Regions from separate parts of the Paenibacillus sp. GCM10027629 genome, predicted to be linked through region 1. Evidence: riboswitches for the same ligand, from Rfam matches in the RefSeq annotation. Region 1 holds a riboswitch; the other holds the start of a gene.

What was found. Region 1 has a riboswitch for FMN ahead of ribD (bifunctional diaminohydroxyphosphoribosylaminopyrimidine deaminase/5-amino-6-(5-phosphoribosylamino)uracil reductase RibD). Riboswitches for the same ligand answer to the same signal wherever they lie in the genome.
Region 2: another riboswitch for FMN. It lies ahead of ACFQZR_RS25435 (DMT family transporter); the one in region 1 lies ahead of ribD (bifunctional diaminohydroxyphosphoribosylaminopyrimidine deaminase/5-amino-6-(5-phosphoribosylamino)uracil reductase RibD).

What each region holds. Positions count from the first base shown of each region.
Region 1 covers NZ_JBHTGZ010000009.1:1,850,116-1,859,115, reverse strand. The annotation lists gene ACFQZR_RS18150 (stage V sporulation protein AA) at 1-506, shown strand, start outside; gene ACFQZR_RS18145 (stage V sporulation protein AB) at 469-930, shown strand; gene ACFQZR_RS18140 (spore germination protein) at 1,088-2,662, shown strand; gene lysA (diaminopimelate decarboxylase) at 2,791-4,122, shown strand; gene ACFQZR_RS18130 (peptidylprolyl isomerase) at 4,275-4,706, shown strand; FMN riboswitch at 4,869-5,029, shown strand; gene ribD (bifunctional diaminohydroxyphosphoribosylaminopyrimidine deaminase/5-amino-6-(5-phosphoribosylamino)uracil reductase RibD) at 5,246-6,346, shown strand; gene ACFQZR_RS18120 (riboflavin synthase) at 6,381-7,049, shown strand; gene ACFQZR_RS18115 (bifunctional 3,4-dihydroxy-2-butanone-4-phosphate synthase/GTP cyclohydrolase II) at 7,079-8,317, shown strand; gene ribH (6,7-dimethyl-8-ribityllumazine synthase) at 8,354-8,821, shown strand; gene ACFQZR_RS18105 (segregation and condensation protein A) at 8,863-9,000, shown strand, end outside.
Region 2 covers NZ_JBHTGZ010000016.1:1,648-10,647, reverse strand. The annotation lists gene ACFQZR_RS25470 (hypothetical protein) at 77-1,168, shown strand; gene ACFQZR_RS25465 (MarR family winged helix-turn-helix transcriptional regulator) at 1,325-1,795, shown strand; gene zwf (glucose-6-phosphate dehydrogenase) at 1,931-3,421, shown strand; gene gnd (phosphogluconate dehydrogenase (NAD(+)-dependent, decarboxylating)) at 3,478-4,371, shown strand; gene fsa (fructose-6-phosphate aldolase) at 4,434-5,102, shown strand; gene ACFQZR_RS25445 (hypothetical protein) at 5,129-5,344, shown strand; gene ACFQZR_RS25440 (DMT family transporter) at 5,420-6,310, shown strand; FMN riboswitch at 6,374-6,522, shown strand; gene ACFQZR_RS25435 (DMT family transporter) at 6,719-7,690, shown strand; gene ACFQZR_RS25430 (DUF896 domain-containing protein) at 7,799-8,029, shown strand; gene ACFQZR_RS25425 (DoxX-like family protein) at 8,171-9,000, shown strand, end outside.

The DNA of each region.
Region 1 (9,000 bases):
CAGGGCTCGTGTTATATCATCCTCGGAAAGAAGATGGCAATATCATTATGATTGATATGTTGCGCATTGTGCGCGCCGTACATCAGATAGAGCCAGGAATGATAATTGAGTATTTTGGCGAGCCTCATGTGTTGATCGATATTGTAACCCAACCGAAGAAGCCAAGCGTTCTGCTGTTCATTCTAGTGTGGTTATTGCTATTCTTCGGCTCTGGACTCGCTATAATGAATTTCCATGCGGATGTGAGTATGCTCGAAGTACAACAACGCATTGTCGAGCTGATCTCGGGACAGAAGACGCAGCGGCCTATCTTGTTCCAGATTGCTTATTCGATTGGGATAGGTTTTGGTATGGTTGTGTTTTTTAATCATGTATTTAAGAAGAAATTTAATGAGGAGCCGACACCGCTTGAGCTTGAGATATTTCTGTATCAAGAAAATTTGAATCATTTTGTTGTGAGAGGAGAATATGATCGGCTTCAGAAACAAGGTGATTCGCGTGATTGATGCGCTTGTGATATTCAGTAATCTATTCATCGGATTGGCTGGAGGTATCGCAGTGGGAGGTGGGCTTGTTGCGTTATTTATCGTGCTGGATATTATACCGAGGCTAGCCCAACTAACGCGCTCTTACGATAAAGTACATTGGTTCGAAGGGGCGATGGTCTGCGGTTCATTATATTGGACAGTCGCTGACTTCTGGGATTTCAAATTCGGAATTGCGTGGCTCACACCGATATTGTCTGGATCGATAGGCCTTCTCCATGGATTATTTATCGGATTGCTCGCTGCAGCTCTAACAGAGGTACTAAATGTACTCCCGATTCTAGCCAAAAGACTAGGTATCGTACGTTACATGTTCGGATTATTAATGGCAATGGTACTTGGTAAAGTAACTGGGTCATTATTTGATTGGTTAATTTATCACTAAACAAGATTGAGATGAGGATAAAGGGAGATTTAGCATGCAGACGAATAACAACACACCCCATGAAAATGATTTTCCGAATGAAGCCATGAATCTCATGGGGAAAGATGCAGACCCGATTCCAGAACATTTGCGTTCCGACCACCACCGTAGCCAGGATATGCAAGGTCATGATCAAGGGAACCAGGACCAGAATAATGATCAGACTCATCATCGGAATAGCGAGAAATCGGATACCATTGAGGAAGCGATTATTTATTGGCAATCGGATGATCAAGTTGCAAAAAGGCTTGAACAAATAAAGAATACATTGCAGCATGTCGTTGGCCTTAATAAAAGCTTTGATGTCATATTTCGGGAGATGACCTTCGGAGATCGTCGAACGGGGCTATTCTATTTGAATGGATTTGCTAAAGACGAAGTGATGACCTTGGTATTGGAACGATTAACGTATCTTATGCCCGAACAATTGACCGCGAATGCGGTAAAAACAATTTTCGAACGCTATATCCCTCACATTCAAGTAGAGAAAGTGCATAAGATGAGTGAAACCATTAACAAAGTGCTTGCGGGTGGGAGTGCACTGTTCATCGAGCATGAATCTATTGCAATAGTGATGGATGTAAAGAACTTCCCCGGCAGAGGGCCGGAAGAGGCGTCACTGGAGCGGGTCGTACGCGGTGCGCGTGATGGGTTTACAGAGACACTGCTAACCAATGTCACGCTCGTGCGCCGCAGACTTCGGGATCCAGGACTTCATTACGAGCTTATTCAAGTGGGCCGAAGAACACGGACGGATGTTGCTATTGCCTTTATCGATGATATTGCCAGTTCCAGAGATGTGGAATCGATACGCAACAAGATAAAAGAGCTTGACATTGACGGTCTGCCGCTAGCTGATAAACAGCTGGAGGAAGCGATCATTAACAAGAGCTGGAATCCCTTCCCCCTCGCAAGATATTCGGAGCGACCCGATGTTGTTGCAGCTCAACTATTAGAAGGCAACATCGTCTTATTCGTGGATACTTCCCCTTCTGTGATGATCCTGCCAACGACCTTTTTCGATTTGTGTCAACATGCGGAAGAGAACCGGCAGACGCCATTTATGGGGACCTATTTGAGGTTGGTGCGATTCATTGGTATATTCGCGTCACTTTTCGTGCTGCCGATGTGGTTGCTGATGGCCACGCATCCTGAATTTAAACCAGCTGTGTTTGATTTTATTGGAGCGCAAAAAGCGAGTAAGCTGCCTTTAATAGTCCAGTTTCTCATTGGAGAAATCGGGGTAGACCTGATGCGGATGGCTGCCGTTCATACGCCAACACCGCTTTCGACAGCGATGGGGTTAATGGCGGCGATTCTCCTCGGTGATGTCGCGGTGAAGGCAGGGTTGTTCGTTCCCGAAGTTATCTTATACATGGCCGTCGCCGCCATCGGGATGTTCGCGACACCGAGCTATGAATTGTCCCTTGCCAACCGGATTGTTCGATTGCTACTGTTGATCGCAGTGGCTATTTTTGGAGGAGCTGGATTCGTTGTCGGATCAACAATCGTCATCTTGTTTCTTGCGGTGCATCGGTCTTACAACTCATCGTACCTGTGGCCGTTCATACCATTTAATGCAAAGGCGATGCTCAATATTATCATCCGTAAGCCTGTGCTAAATATGAAAAAACGCCCGAGTTACAACCAAACTGTCGATAGTACGAAAATGAGAAAGCAAAAATCCGAATAAATAAAAATACAAATGATCTGCAAATTAGTCCATTCTTCTTCTACAGATTATTTGCTATAATGTTGTAAAATTTGGAACGTAAACATTTCCAATCCGACATATAGATGAAAAAGTAGAGGAGATATGATATGTACTTACATGGCACAAGTCAGATTAATTCCCAAGGACATTTAGAGATCGGCGGATGCGACGTCACGGATTTAAAAGCGCAATTTGGAACCCCCTTATATATTGTGGATGAGGAATTAGTTCGCAAACGTTGCCGTGAGTATATTGCAGCTTTCCGTGAATCCGGATTGAATTTTCAGGTTGCATATGCATCCAAGGCGTTCTGTGTCATGGCGATGTGCCGTCTAGCTGATGAAGAGGGCTTGTCCCTTGATGTTGTATCTGATGGTGAGCTCTATACAGCGCTTCAAGCGGGTTTCCCTGCACACCGTATTCATTTCCACGGAAATAATAAGACGGTCGAAGAGATCGAGATGGCGATTGATGCACGTATCGGTTGCTTCGTCGTTGATAATTTCATCGAATTGCATTTGCTCAATTCCATCGCAGCTGAGAAGGGTCAGCGTGTGAACGTTCTCTTGCGTGTAACACCTGGCGTTGAAGCACATACCCACGAATATATCTCGACTGGCCAGACGGATTCGAAGTTCGGATTTGATATTGGTAATGGGTCTGCGTTTGTTGCTGTACGTGAAGCTTCAAGCCTTACGAATCTTGATTTGTTGGGCGTTCATTCGCATATTGGCTCGCAGATTTTTGAGGTGGAAGGATTCCAGATGGCGGTTGAACGTGTTGCGCAGTTCGCGCTTCGAGTGCGTGATGAACTGAATAAGATTTTTAAAGTGGTGAACCTCGGCGGAGGTTTTGGGATTCGTTATGTGGAAGGGGATACGCCTCTTCAAGTTTCGCAATATGTTAAAGCCATCACGGATGGCGTGAAGACGCATTTCGCTGCATTAGGCGATACGCTTCCTGAGATCTGGGTCGAACCAGGCCGCAGTATCGTCGGGGATGCAGGGACGACGTTGTACACCGTGGGTACGAGCAAAGAGATCCCTGGTGTACGTAAATATGTCGCTGTTGATGGCGGCATGACGGACAACCCGCGCCCAGCGCTGTATGAATCCAAATATGAAGCGATTCTAGCGAATCGTGCTAATGAAGAGACGGTTGAGACCGTATCAATCGCTGGGAAATGCTGCGAGAGCGGTGATATGTTGATCTGGGATTTAGACCTGCCAAAAGTGAACAGCGGGGATCTGCTTGCTGTTGCTTGTACAGGAGCGTATAACTATGCGATGGCGAGCAATTATAACCGGATTCGTCGTCCGTCTGTTGTGTTCGCGAAGGATGGGCAAGCAGACATCGTGGTTGCGCGTGAATCGTTCGATAATATCGTCGGGAATGACATGATTCCTGAGCGGATGAAGAAAGTAGCTCTAACGAAGTAATCGTAATTGAGAGCTTGCAGGGTCTCCCTTCGGTAGAAGGGAGGCCGTTTTATGTTTTTCAATGGAACTTTCATAGAAGTTTTGCTTCTCCAGCATTTTCATAGTACACTAGGGTTTAGTTGTTGACATAATGATAAGGAGTGTTCTATACAATGGCTAAACAAGCAAACATCAAAATGGCGAATGGCGCAGAAGTTGTAATTGAATTATTCGAAAAGGATGCACCGAATACAGTAGCGAACTTCGAAAAATTAGCGAATGAAGGGTTCTATAACGGACTTACGTTCCACCGTGTTATTCCTGGATTTGTCGCGCAAGGCGGATGCCCAAAAGGAACAGGAACAGGCGGCCCTGGATACACAATCAATTGCGAAATTAATCCGAACAAACACGAGCGCGGTGCCCTTGCTATGGCCCATGCAGGCCGTAACACAGGCGGCAGCCAATTCTATATCGTGTATCAACCACAACCGCATTTGGATGGACAACATACTGTATTTGGTAAAGTTGTATCAGGTATGGAGCATGTCGATACATTCAAAGGCCAAGACCGTATGGAAACGGTTCAAGTGACTGAAGTCTAAATTTTACGCATACATAAGATCCCGTAGGCATTGGCCTGCGGGGTTTTTGTTTTATATGGAGGCTTGAGGATCAGCTCTCTATAACATGGTTCAGGCCTTCAAGCAGTGATGGATGTGCTTGCTTTTTGTAAGCGCAGATGATAAGCTGTGTGAGAAAATGTGATGTTCCTTCGGGGTAGGGTGAAATTCCCAACCGGCGGTGATACGAGCGTAAACCTCGTGAAGTCCGTGACCCGGATCCATGTCTTGGCAGCAAGACGGGTGAAGGCTGACTCGGTGTAAATCCGAGACCGACAGTAAAGTCTGGATGGGAGAAGGAAACGAAAGACACAGAATCGAATCTGCGGGAGTTCACGCGCTTTTTTTATAAAAGGCTATTGCGTTGACTCTATTTGGTGACGTCTATTTAAAGATGAATCAGGATTCGTTTCATAGGTATGAGTCTGACGTTGAACCGAACTTCTAACCCCTTGGGCATGCACCAAGGGGTTTTTTGCCATGCTAAGAAGAGAACTGGAGAGAGAAAGGTGGGGATGAGGGTGGAAGTCATGAATGATGCATTCTATATGCGACTTGCACTTCAAATGGCTGAGAGAGCCGTTGGCCAGACGGGAATTAATCCGGTTGTTGGATGTGTTGTTGTCAAGGACGGGCGTGTTGTCGGGCTCGGTACACATCTGCAGCGCGGCACGGGGCATGCTGAAGTCCATGCACTGAATATGGCGGGAGCAGAAGCTGCAGGAAGTACCGCATATGTGACGCTGGAGCCTTGTAGTCACTATGGGAAGACGCCGCCTTGCAGTGAACGGTTGATCCGTGAAGGCGTGAAACGCGTCGTTGTCGCTTGTCTAGATCCGAATCCACAAGTTGCGGGGACAGGGATCGAAATGCTACGTTCGCAAGGAATTGAAGTTGTAGTGGGTATCTTGGAAGCTGAAGCGATCAAACTCAATGAGAAATTTATTAAATATATAACGACAAGACGTCCATTCGTAACGCTGAAGACAGCGAGCACATTAGATGGCAAAGTTGCATCAAAGACTGGCGATAGCAAGTGGATCTCGAACGAGGCCGCTCGCGAAATCGTACATACACTTCGCCATCAGCATCAAGGCATTATGGTCGGGATCGGAACCGTACTCGCGGACGATCCAAGTCTAACGACTCGACTGCCCGTACCAGGTCTGCATCCAACACGAATCGTTGTAGATTCGAAGCTTCGTATTCCGAAGGATGCTAAAGTCCTTCAGGATGGAGTTGCGGCAACGATAATTATTACAACGGATCAGGCAAATCCTGAACGAGTACGAGAGATTGAAGCGCAAGGGGCTACCGTGCTTCGCTGCGGCACAGGAGACCATGTCGATGTGGCACTAGCGATGGATCGATTGGGCGAGCTGGAGATCAGCTCGATATTGCTCGAAGGCGGCGGACGCTTGAATGGCTCGATGCTTGAGGCAGGTTGTGTTGATAAGGTCATGCTCTTTTTTGCACCGAAGATTGTTGGGGGCTTCACAGCACCTGGAAATATCGTCTTCGATGGATTTGAGAAGATGAGTGAGGCCATCACATTAAAGGAAATAACGGTGGAACAGCTCGGAGATAATGTATGTATTACAGGATACCCTGCTCGCGGTTAGTCTAACGAATTGAATGGAAGGGAGGGAGAATACGATGTTTACAGGATTAGTCGAAGAGATTGGAACTATGAGGCGCATCTATCGCAAAGGAGAAGCCATGATTCTACACATTGAGGCATCCAAGATTATGGATGACGTGCAGCTCGGGGACAGTATTGCTGTAAATGGGGTTTGCCTGACGGTGATCGCTTATGATCAGGCGTCCTTCTCCGTGGATGTGATGCCACAGACATTCCGACATACGAACTTGAGTCAGCTGAAACCAGGGAGTCGGGTTAATCTGGAACGAGCGATGAAGGCGAATGGCAGATTCGGCGGCCATATCGTTCAAGGACATGCGGATGGAATAGGAACGATTATCGGTCGGTCTGAAGATGCGAATGCGGTCGTATTCGAGATCAAGCCGGATGAAGATGCGATGTTCAAATTTATTATCCCGCAAGGCTCCGTTACATTGGATGGCATTAGTCTAACGGTGGTCAAGGCTGACCCAGCGGATAGCGTCTTCTCCGTATCAATCATTCCTCATACCTTGGCAGAGACTGTGCTGCAAGAGAAGAATTCCGGGTCAACCATCAATATCGAATGCGATGTGCTCGGCAAATATGTCGATCATTTGCTGCACTACCGTTCAAGTGGAGAACAGACTAAACCTGGTAGCCGAGTGACCGAACAATTTCTAGCAGAGAATGGGTTCATATAAATCTGGAAGAAAACGAAGGTGATTGGAAGATGAGTGAAGAACGCTATCGGTTCGATCCAATTGAGGAAGCCATATATGATCTGATGATGGGTAAGGTCGTTATTGTCGTAGATGATGAAGACCGTGAGAATGAAGGGGACTTCATTGCGCTTGCGGAGAAGGCGACCCCTGATGTGATTAACTTTATGATTACGGAAGGGCGTGGTCTTGTCTGTGTGCCGATTACGGAAGAGCGTGCAGAGGAACTAGACTTGGCACCGATGGTATCTCATAATACGGACTACCATGGCACAGCCTTTACGATATCCGTCGATCATATCGATACGACGACAGGGATTTCGGCTTTTGAACGTTCCAGTACGGTGAAAGGTCTGATCAATCCAGCGTCAAAGCCGGAAGATTTCCGCAAGCCTGGTCATATGTTCCCGTTGGTTGCGAAGAAAGGCGGGGTTCTGCGTCGTGCCGGGCATACGGAAGCGGCTGTTGATTTGGCCCGTCTATGTGGATCTTACCCTGCAGGTGTCATCTGCGAAGTGATTAAGGAAGATGGCACGATGGCAAGGCTGCCGGATCTCGTAGAAATCGCGAAAAAGCATGACCTGAAGCTCATCACGATTGAAGAACTGATCCATTATCGGAATGAGAAGGATAAATTGGTTAAACGTGAAGTTGAAGTGAAGCTCCCAACAGATTTCGGTGAGTTCCATGCAGTTGCCTACACGAATGAAGTGGACAGTAAAGAACATGTCGCGCTCGTGAAAGGCGAGATTGATCCCTCGAAACCCGTGCTCGTGCGCGTGCATTCGGAGTGCCTGACCGGCGATGTATTCCATTCCCATCGCTGTGACTGCGGACCGCAATTCGAAGCGGCAATGCGTCAAATCGAACAAGAAGGACAAGGGGTATTGCTCTACATGCGCCAAGAGGGCCGTGGGATCGGGCTCATTAATAAGTTCCGTGCGTATAAACTGCAGGAGCAAGGGCTGGATACCGTGGAGGCGAATCTAAAGTTAGGCTTCCCTGCCGACCTTCGTGAGTATGGTATTGGCGCACAAATTCTGAAGGACCTGGGAATCCGCCAAATTCGTCTTCTAACGAATAATCCACGCAAGATTAAAGGTCTGGAAGGGTATGGCCTTGAAGTCATTGAGCGCGTTCCTATTCAGATGCAAGAAAACAAAGATAACACCAAATATCTGCATACGAAGCAAGCGAAGCTAGGGCATATGCTAAATTTCGATGATGTCGAGCAGAATGAAGTGAAATAATATAAAAATCGGAGACAAAGAAAGGAATGTTGGAGCATGGCGAACATTTTCGAAGGACATTTAGTATCTAGTGGATTAAAATACGGGATCGTTGTAGGACGGTTCAATGAATTTATTACGACAAAACTGTTAAGCGGTGCGTTAGACGCACTGAAGCGTCATGGTGCAGAAGACAATGAAGTTGATGTTGCTTGGGTACCAGGCGCATTCGAGCTTCCATTAATTGCACAGAAAATGGCGGAGAGCGGCAAATATGATGCGGTGATTACCCTTGGTACCGTTATTCGCGGTTCTACACCCCATTTTGACTTCGTGTGCAGCGAAGTAGCGAAAGGTGTAAGTGCAATTAACCTGAAAACAGGTGTTCCTACAATCTTTGGTGTCATCACAACTGACAGCATAGAGCAGGCTATTGAGCGTGCAGGTACCAAAGCAGGGAACAAAGGTTGGGAAGCGGCTGTGACTGCGATTGAAATGGCGAACTTGACGAAACAGTTCAAATAATGCTTATCTATTAATAAGAAGATAAGCGGGAGGAAGTCATTTTGACGACGGTAACGTATAAGCTGGAGACATTTGAAGGACCGCTCGATTTGCTGCTGCATCTCATTGATAAAGCGGAAATTGATATCCAGAACGTGTCAATCAGTGAAATTACGGATCAATATATGGAATATTTAAAT
Region 2 (9,000 bases), on a different contig from region 1:
TTATGGGCGAACACACAGTTCCAGGTATTTGCATATCGTATCTTATAAGCAATCGATGACAGGGAGTGTGATAGCAATGGCAGGTACGGTTAAACATGCTTTTGCGGGCGGGAATACGGCGTTAGGAAGAACGAATTCATTTGCATCGGCATTTCAAGGAGCTTATGCGTTGTTTCTATTAGAAGGCGGCCCTGGAACGGGAAAATCAACGATGATTCAGAAGATCGCGGATGGCGTGCGTGACCAAGGGGCTCAGGCGTGGTGGTTCCACAATCCGTTGAATCATGAGACGCTCGATGGCCTGTGGATTCCAAGCGCAGCGATTGGCGTTGTTGACGCGGCAGCATGCCTGGATGCTTTCGCAGGCTTTACCGATACCAAGATCATTACGGTATCGCTGCAGGGTGCCGTTAGTCGTGATATCCTCACCCCGTATCAACAGGAATTGCAGCAGATCCAGGAGCAGATCGAGGAGCGCTATGCGAGCGCGACGGATTCATTCCTGCATACGCTACGTATTCACGATGATTGGGAGAAATATTATATCGACCATATTCGTTTTGATGCGGCGGATCAGGTGACGGAAGAACTGAAGTCGCTCATTCCCGATGCATCGTCGGAACGGCCTGTGCAATCGACGCGTCATTTGTATCTAGGGGCGGCGACGAGCGTCGGTGCCGTCGATTACGTGATGAACTTGACGGAGCAGCTCGACCGTCGTATTTTCGTCAAAGGCCGCCCGGGATCCGGCAAATCAACGATGCTGAAGAAGCTGGTGGCCACAGGGGAGGAACGCGGACAGAGTGTCGAGGTCTATCATTGCGGATTCGATCCGAACAGCTTGGATATGGTCATCTTCCCGGCGCTGAGTCTGGCAATATTCGATTCTACGGCGCCGCATGAGCATTTTCCAAGTCGTGAAGGGGACGAAATTCTAGATATGTACGTGCGTACAATTGATGAAGGAACCGATGAGCGGTATGCGGATGGGATTGCCCAAGTGAAGGCCCAATACGCTGCATCGATGAAGGCCTCTCTTGCGATTTTGGCGGAAGTGAAGCAGCTGCGCGATCGGCTGCGTGCCATCTATGCGGAAGCGACGGACTATGCGGTCGTGGAGGAGATTGGCTCCAGATTGTGCACCAATGTTCTCTCACGGTTGAAATAATATTGAATTTATGGCAAAGACCACCTCTTACGAAGGGGTGGTCTTTGTATTGACAAGGAAAATGAATAGGAATATGATCTAAATCACAGTTGGATAGTTCAATTATGAACAATTCACTAATGAAGCGTTTTCATCAGGATTGGAGGTATATCTCGATTGCATTCTCTGGATGAGCAGAGCAAACTTGCAGCGCGTGTATTGGACTCATATTGGAATATTAGTCGGGTGACTGTCAAGATGGAGCAGCAGAATGCCGCCTCATTAGGCTTATCATTACAGCAAATGGCGATTCTAAATACATTGCATGCAACGCCCGAAATGAAATTGAAGGATTTGACCGAACGTCTGGTGTCTTCCAAAAGCACGCTAAGCGTCAATATTGATGGACTCGTAAAGGCGGGGCTGGTTGTAAGAGAAATTCCGATGCATAACCGAAGAGAAGTGAAGCTGCGGTTAACCGAGCAGGGCAAGGAAATCTCGAAGCAATCGATCGTGAAATCGACGTCGAGCCAAGCGATATTAAATGTGCTGAATCGTTTGACCGCAGAAGAAATTGACCAGCTGCTTCGGATCAATGAAGGCGTACTTCAAGCTTTATGCCAAAGTACAACCGATTCATTCGATTAACTCGATTTATTTATTTACTTATCTTACTTTTTGTAATATACTTTAATTAATAAATGACGGACTGAATTCACAGGAATAAAGGCAGCATACTTTCCTCGATTCAACCATTGTTTTTTCAACAGGAGGAACACATATATGGAATCAACAACACTCGTATTATTTGGTGCAACAGGCGATTTAGCCAAAAGAAAAATATATCCGGCTTTGTATAATCTGTTCTTGGACCAGAAAATGCCTGCATCATTCTCCATTATCGGGCTCGGAAGAAGAGAATGGTCTGATGAGAAATTCCGCTCGCAAGTGGAAGATTCCCTTCATACCTTCTCTAGACGTGATGTAGGTACGCCTGAGCAGCTTCAAGCTTTCCTTAGCTCATTTCGCTACAGCGTGCTTGATGTGGGCCGATTCGAAGATTATGAGAAACTTCTGAAGCTGGTTGAAGCGCGTGAGGAAGAATTGCATATTCCTAGCAACCGCCTGTTCTACTTGTCGGTAGCTCCAGAGTTCTTCGATGTGATCGCAACGAATATCAAGGCAAGCGGCCTAGGTTCTACGAAGGGCTGGAAACGACTCGTCATTGAGAAGCCATTCGGTCATGATCTGGAATCTGCTCGTGCGCTGAACGAACAGCTATCTCGTTCGTTCGACGAGAATGAAATTTATCGTATTGATCACTATCTTGGCAAACCGATGGTTCAGAACTTGGAAGTCCTCGAATTCGCGAACCCGGTCATTCACGCGCTATGGTCGAACCGTTTCATTAAGAACGTACAGATCACAGCGGCAGAGACTGTTGGCGTTGAAGAGCGTGCAGGCTATTACGATAAAGTGGGTGCGATTCGGGATATGTTCCAGAATCATATGCTGCAATTGCTCATGATGACAGCCATGCAGCTGCCACAACAGAGTACGCCAGACGAAGTTCGCCGCAAGAAGAAGATGGTGATGGAGGCGCTTCGTCCACTCGCCAAGGAAGATTTGACGCGCAACATCGTTCGCGGACAATATACAGCAGGGGAAATGGCTGGGAAATCGGTACATGGTTACTTGGATGAACCAGGCATTGTGTCCAGCTCGAAGAATGACACGTTCTTCGCAGCCAAATTGTGGATCGATAACAGCTTGTGGGAAGGCGTACCATTCTATATCCGTACAGGTAAAAGAATGCAAGAGAAGTCTACACGGATCGTTATCGAATTCAAAGATCCACTACAACCATTTAACAAACCGCAAGATGAGACAGCAGGTCCGAACCTGCTCGTGATCGAGATCGGTCCGCATGAGGGGCTTACGCTGCAGTTGAATAGTAAAGATCCTGTGCATGCGAGCAAGTTCGAGCCTGTCCATGTGAACTGCTTCTCGAATGCGCAAGATATGCCGGAGGCTTATGAGAACTTGATCCATGACGCGATGCGTGGGGACGGAACATTCTTCGCCCACTGGGATGAGGTTGAATTATCTTGGGCTTGGGTGCAGCCAATCCTCGATGCATTCGCAGCGAATGAGGTTCCACTTCATACGTATGAAGCGGGTTCGAATGGGCCAGAAGCAGCACATCAACTGCTGGGTGAAGACCAGTGGTGGCTCGATAAGCCGCTCAGAGAACGAGTGCTTACTGAAGTGTAATTTTCATAACCGCCGGACATCTAGAATTAATATACACACCATTGGAGGGGTAGCATATGAAAGTCGGATTAGTAGGTCTTGGGAAAATGGGGTTAAACCTAGGGCAGAATTTATTGGATCACCAGCACGAGGTCGTTGCTTTTGATTTGAATACACAAGCGGTAGAAGAGATGAAATCCTACGGAGCAACGGGTGTCTCGTCGCTGCAAGAGATGGTTCAGTCACTTGATACACCGCGCATTGTATGGATTATGGTTCCGCATCAGGTTGTCGATTCTGTCATTGAGGAGATCACGCCGTTGTTATCGCAAGGGGATATTGTCATTGAAGCGGGGAATTCGCATTACAAAGAATCGATTCGCCGTTACAATCAGTTGCAGCCATTTGGCGTTAGCTTTATGGATGTAGGTACCTCGGGCGGAATGGAAGGCGCTCGTCACGGGGCATGTTATATGGTTGGCGGCGACGCAGAGGCATGGGCCGTTGTTGAACCGATTTTCCGTGATACTGCCGTGGATAAAGGATATCTGTATGCAGGTAAGTCGGGCAGCGGACATTTTCTGAAAATGGTGCATAACGGCATCGAATACGGGATGATGGCTGCCATTGGCGAAGGGTTCGAAGTGCTTGAGAAGTCTGATTTTGATTTCGATTATGAGCAGGTTGCCCGCGTATGGAACAACGGATCCGTTATTCGTTCGTGGTTGATCGAACTGATGGAGCGTGCTTTCTCGAAGGATGCGAATCTGGATGAGATCAAGGGCATTATGCACTCTTCCGGGGAAGGCAAGTGGACGGTCGAGACAGCATTCGAACTACAGACGGCTACGCCTGTCATTGCCATGTCCCTGCTTATGCGTTATCGCTCGTTAGATCAGGATACGTTCACAGGCAAGGTTGTCGCAGCGCTTCGCAACGAATTCGGGGGACATGCTGTCGAGAAGCAGTAATTGGTTTATAATAGTAAGGGCAATGCACCAATCTTATCAAATCATAAACGGAGGTAAGTGGCATGAAATTTTTTATCGATACAGCGAATGTAGTGGATATTCAGAAGGCGTACAAACTCGGTGTTCTCTCTGGTGTTACAACGAATCCATCTCTGGTTGCCAAAGAAGGCGTTAAATTCGAAGATCGTATTGAAGAAATTCTTAAGCTCGTACCTGAAGTTGAATCTGTATCTGCTGAAGTATCGCCTGATGCTGTAACTGCGGAAGAGATGATCGCTGAAGCGAATGAACTGATCAAGATCAATGGTGGCGATAAAAACATTACGATTAAGCTTCCAATGACCCTTGCAGGACTAGAAGCTTGCCGTTACTTAACAAAAAAAGGCGTGAAGACGAACGTTACGTTGATTTTTACAGTCAACCAAGCGCTTCTTGCAGCTCGTGCAGGTGCGACGTATGTGTCGCCGTTCTTAGGCCGCCTGGATGATATCTCGGAAGATGGTGTGCTGCTTGTCTCGAAAATTGCGGAGTTGTTCCGTATTCATAATTTGGATGCGCAAATCATTGCTGCTTCGGTACGTCATCCGGATCACGTAACTCGCGTAGCGATGGCAGGGGCGCACATTGCGACAATCCCTTATGGGGTAATCGAGCAGTTGACGAAGCATCCATTAACGGATCAAGGGATGGAGAAATTCGCTGCAGACTGGGCAAAAGCACCGAAGAATTAAGGTTTTGAGGTAAGAGAGGGGAAACTATGTCGAATAAGAAGACCGGCCATGTTCTGAAGTTCGAGGATGGTCAATATTATATCGAAGTGGAGCCTTATGTCACGCCGAATCTGGACGAGGCAGAGATCTATTTCAAATATTTCGATCTCATGGAGGCGCAAGCTAGAGCGCTACGTCTTACCGGACATCCGGTTCAAATGACTAAGATTTCCTTCCGCATCGCTGACATCACTGTACTATAGACAAAGACGAGGAATCCGCTGCTTATGGCGGATTCCGTTCGTTTTGGCATGGTAGCGAGAGGGGGAAATGGCACCATGGGGAAGTCAACAAGGCTACAGTCGGCATTATTGCTAATATTTTTAGTTACGGTATGGGGGATTAATTGGCCCCTTACGAAGATCGCCCTTGAGCATACACCGCCTGTTTTATTCTCCGGACTGCGAACATTGCTCGGCGGGATTTTCTTGCTGATTGTCGCATTGCCAAGATACCGTAAGCTCAAATTCCGCGAGACGTGGAAGATTTATTTGTTCGCCGCGTTGGTGAATGTCATTCTGTACTACGGACTACAGACGATTGGACTGAATTACCTGCCGGCTGGGCTGTTCTCGGCGATCGTGTTCCTCCAACCCGTTCTTGTCGGCGTATTCTCCTGGTTATGGTTAGGTGAATCGATGTATGGGTTGAAGCTCATAGGTCTTATTCTTGGATTCGCAGGGGTCGGCGTGATTAGTATGGGCGGGTTCAGCGGTGATCTTTCTGTTACAGGGATCTTGCTAGCCCTTGGCTCGGCACTGAGTTGGGCGCTAGGTACGATCTTCGTGAAGAAAGTAACGCCGATCGTCGATTCGATATGGCTTGTCACTCTGCAGCTCATCATTGGCGGCTTCGTGATGACAGTGGGTGGATCACAGTTCGAGAGCTGGACGGATATCGACTGGAACTGGACCTTTGTTTTATGTTTGTTATTTATAGCGATCTTCGTCATTGCAGTAGGGTGGATCGTGTTCTATTATCTGATCGATACGGGTGAGGCAGGGAAAATGGCGTCCTTTACTTTTCTAATCCCGCTAGTGGCGATTCTGATTGGAACGGTATTCTTGAATGAACCCTTTACCCTATCACTGCTTGTTGGGCTTGTGCTCATTCTCATCAGTATTTATTTTGTGAATAGGCCGCGGCAGAGCGTGATGAAAATCACTTGAAATATTTCGTAAACGTGTATAATCTTAATTATAAGTTTTCAAATAATAAAAATTTAAATGAATAAGGATCTTCGGGGTAGGGTGCAATTCCCAACCGGCGGTGATGTTCCTCGTAGAACGCAGCCCGCGACTCCTCATGCTGAACTTGGCGTGGGGACTGACTTGGTGAGAATCCAAGGCCGACGGTAAAGTCCGGATGGTAGAAGATCATCAAAGAAGCGTGCTGGAGTAGCGATATATTCCTGCATGTTTATTTGATCAGCCCCGTTTGCGTACATGGTTGTGCGCTTGCGGGGCTTTAATGATTTTCGGGGTCTCCGCAAAGTACCTGAATCAGCTTCAAGTCAAGTCAACACTTTGTGGGGTTTCCTTACCGCTTCGTTCCTGTATTCAGAAGAGGAGTTCACTATGAATGCTACAGAATTAACTGTTCCACGTACTTCACGATTCAATGCGGGCTTCTGGCTCGTTGTGCTCGGCGCTGCGTTATGGGGTGTTGATCCACTCTTCCGCGTTATACTGCTCAAGTGGCTGACATCCACACAAATCGTACTGCTCGAACATATTATTCTGTTCTTCGTTGCTGCGCCAGTCTTATGGCGGCATCGGACGGAACTGCAGGGGATTGGATGGCGTCGTGTCTTCGCTCTCTTATTCGTGTCTTGGGGCGGGTCCGCGATCGCGACGATCCTGTTCACACAGGGGCTTATGCATGGGGACCTGAATGCCGTGCTATTACTGCAGAAGCTGCAGCCGTTGTTCGCGATTGTTTTGGCTAGAGTGATTCTGAAGGAAGTATTGCCGAAATACTTTGGATTCCTATTCATTCTTGCTTTATTAGGTACGTATTTATTGACTTTCGGATGGACCTTGCCTTTCGGACATGTGAATGATTTCGTTCAGGTTGGAAGTCTCTTGTCGCTTGGGGCTGCTGCGTTATGGGGAGGCTCCACGGTGATGGGGAGCTATCTGCTACGAACAATGAAATATGAGACGGTTACCTCGCTTCGTTTCGCATTGGCTCTACCGCTGCTCATTATCGTTACGCTATCTGAGGGACAGAGCTGGAACCTGTCGATCGGAACGCTTGATGCATCACTCGTCTTCATTAATCTATTATTGCAGGCGTTATTGCCTGGTTTGCTAAGTTTGTTGCTCTATTATAAAGGATTGGGTGCGACGAAAGCTTCTTATGCAACACTCGCGGAGCTTAGCTTCCCGATGGTAGGGGTATTGATCAACTGGATCGTGTTCCAACAAGTCGTGACTTGGACGCAGCTGCTTGGATTTGTGTTCATTTGGTTCACGCTGTTCTATATTTCCCGCCAGAAGCAAGAAGTGGCGACTCCGGGTCAGACGTTGCAATCCGCGCAGGCCTAAGTTACTAAGGGGCATTCTGGGGTGTTGACAATGGAGAGCATTACCACTATACTTCAATTAAGTTAGTAAATAACTTTAATTATGTATATGGAAGTGAGGGAAGTACCCATGGTTATTCAGAGCCTATCCAGAATCAATGAACTCGCTAGAAAAGAGAAACAATTCGCGTTGACACCAGAGGAGAAGGAAGAACAACAACGTCTTCGTCAATCCTACTTGAGCGAGATTCGCGGCTCTATGGAGAAGATCGTCGTTAGCACGACGGTGATGGACCCGTTGGGGAATGATGTCACGCCGAATAAAGTCAAAGCGCTGCAAGATCGCTATCATATTTCATAGCTCATTCAAGATACAAGAACGGAAGCCCGTGCAGTGCACGGGTTTTTTTGATTTTTTAGAAAGTATAGAGATCGTTGAATAATTTTCTTTTCTGTTGCGCTCTTTATCATATACACTTCTAATATATGGGAGGCGATGGATATGACGAACAAACCAATCTATGTGGAACGAATAATTCGTACTGACATGGATACGCTGTGGTATTATACGCAGACACCTAATGTTCACCAACAATGGGATCTACGGTTTACAGAAATCGAATACCTCCCTAAGCACAAAGAATCAGACCTTCAACGGTTCCTTTATCGAACGAATATTGGGTTCGGTGTTTCGATCGCAGGCGAAGGAGAGACATCGGGTGTGCAAGAGAAGGACGGATCGAGAACATCTGTCCTACGTTTTGCATCGGATCAATGGATTTCTCTCATTCGGGAAGGAGCGGGGTTCTGGAAATATGTCCCGACGACGGATGGAGTGCGATTCTTCACGCGTTATGATTATCGAACTCGATTCGGCGTAATAGGCAAGTTACTGGATCATTTATTGTTCCGGCCATTGATGGGCTGGGCTACTGCCTGGAGCTTTGATGCGCTACGGCTATGGATTGAGAAAGGAATACACCCACGAATATCGTTGCTGAGAAGTCTGACGGATTTGGTCTGTACCCTGGTGCTATGCGTGATATGGATCTACCAAGGGGTATTTCCGAAGATCTTGTATCCTGAGACAGGTGAGCTTGCGATTCTTCAAGGGACGTTATTATTTCAGGGATATGAGAGCCTTGCGTTAATGACCGTGGGGATTCTTGAGGTGATATTCGGGTTGTTAATTTTGATTATGGGACTGAATCGCCGGAGAATCATGTACATTTGGAATATAGGGCTCTTGATATTACTTGGTATGAGCAGTGTCCTTCAACCACAACTCTACGTTGCGCCATTTAACCCGGTAACGTTAAACCTCGGAATGAT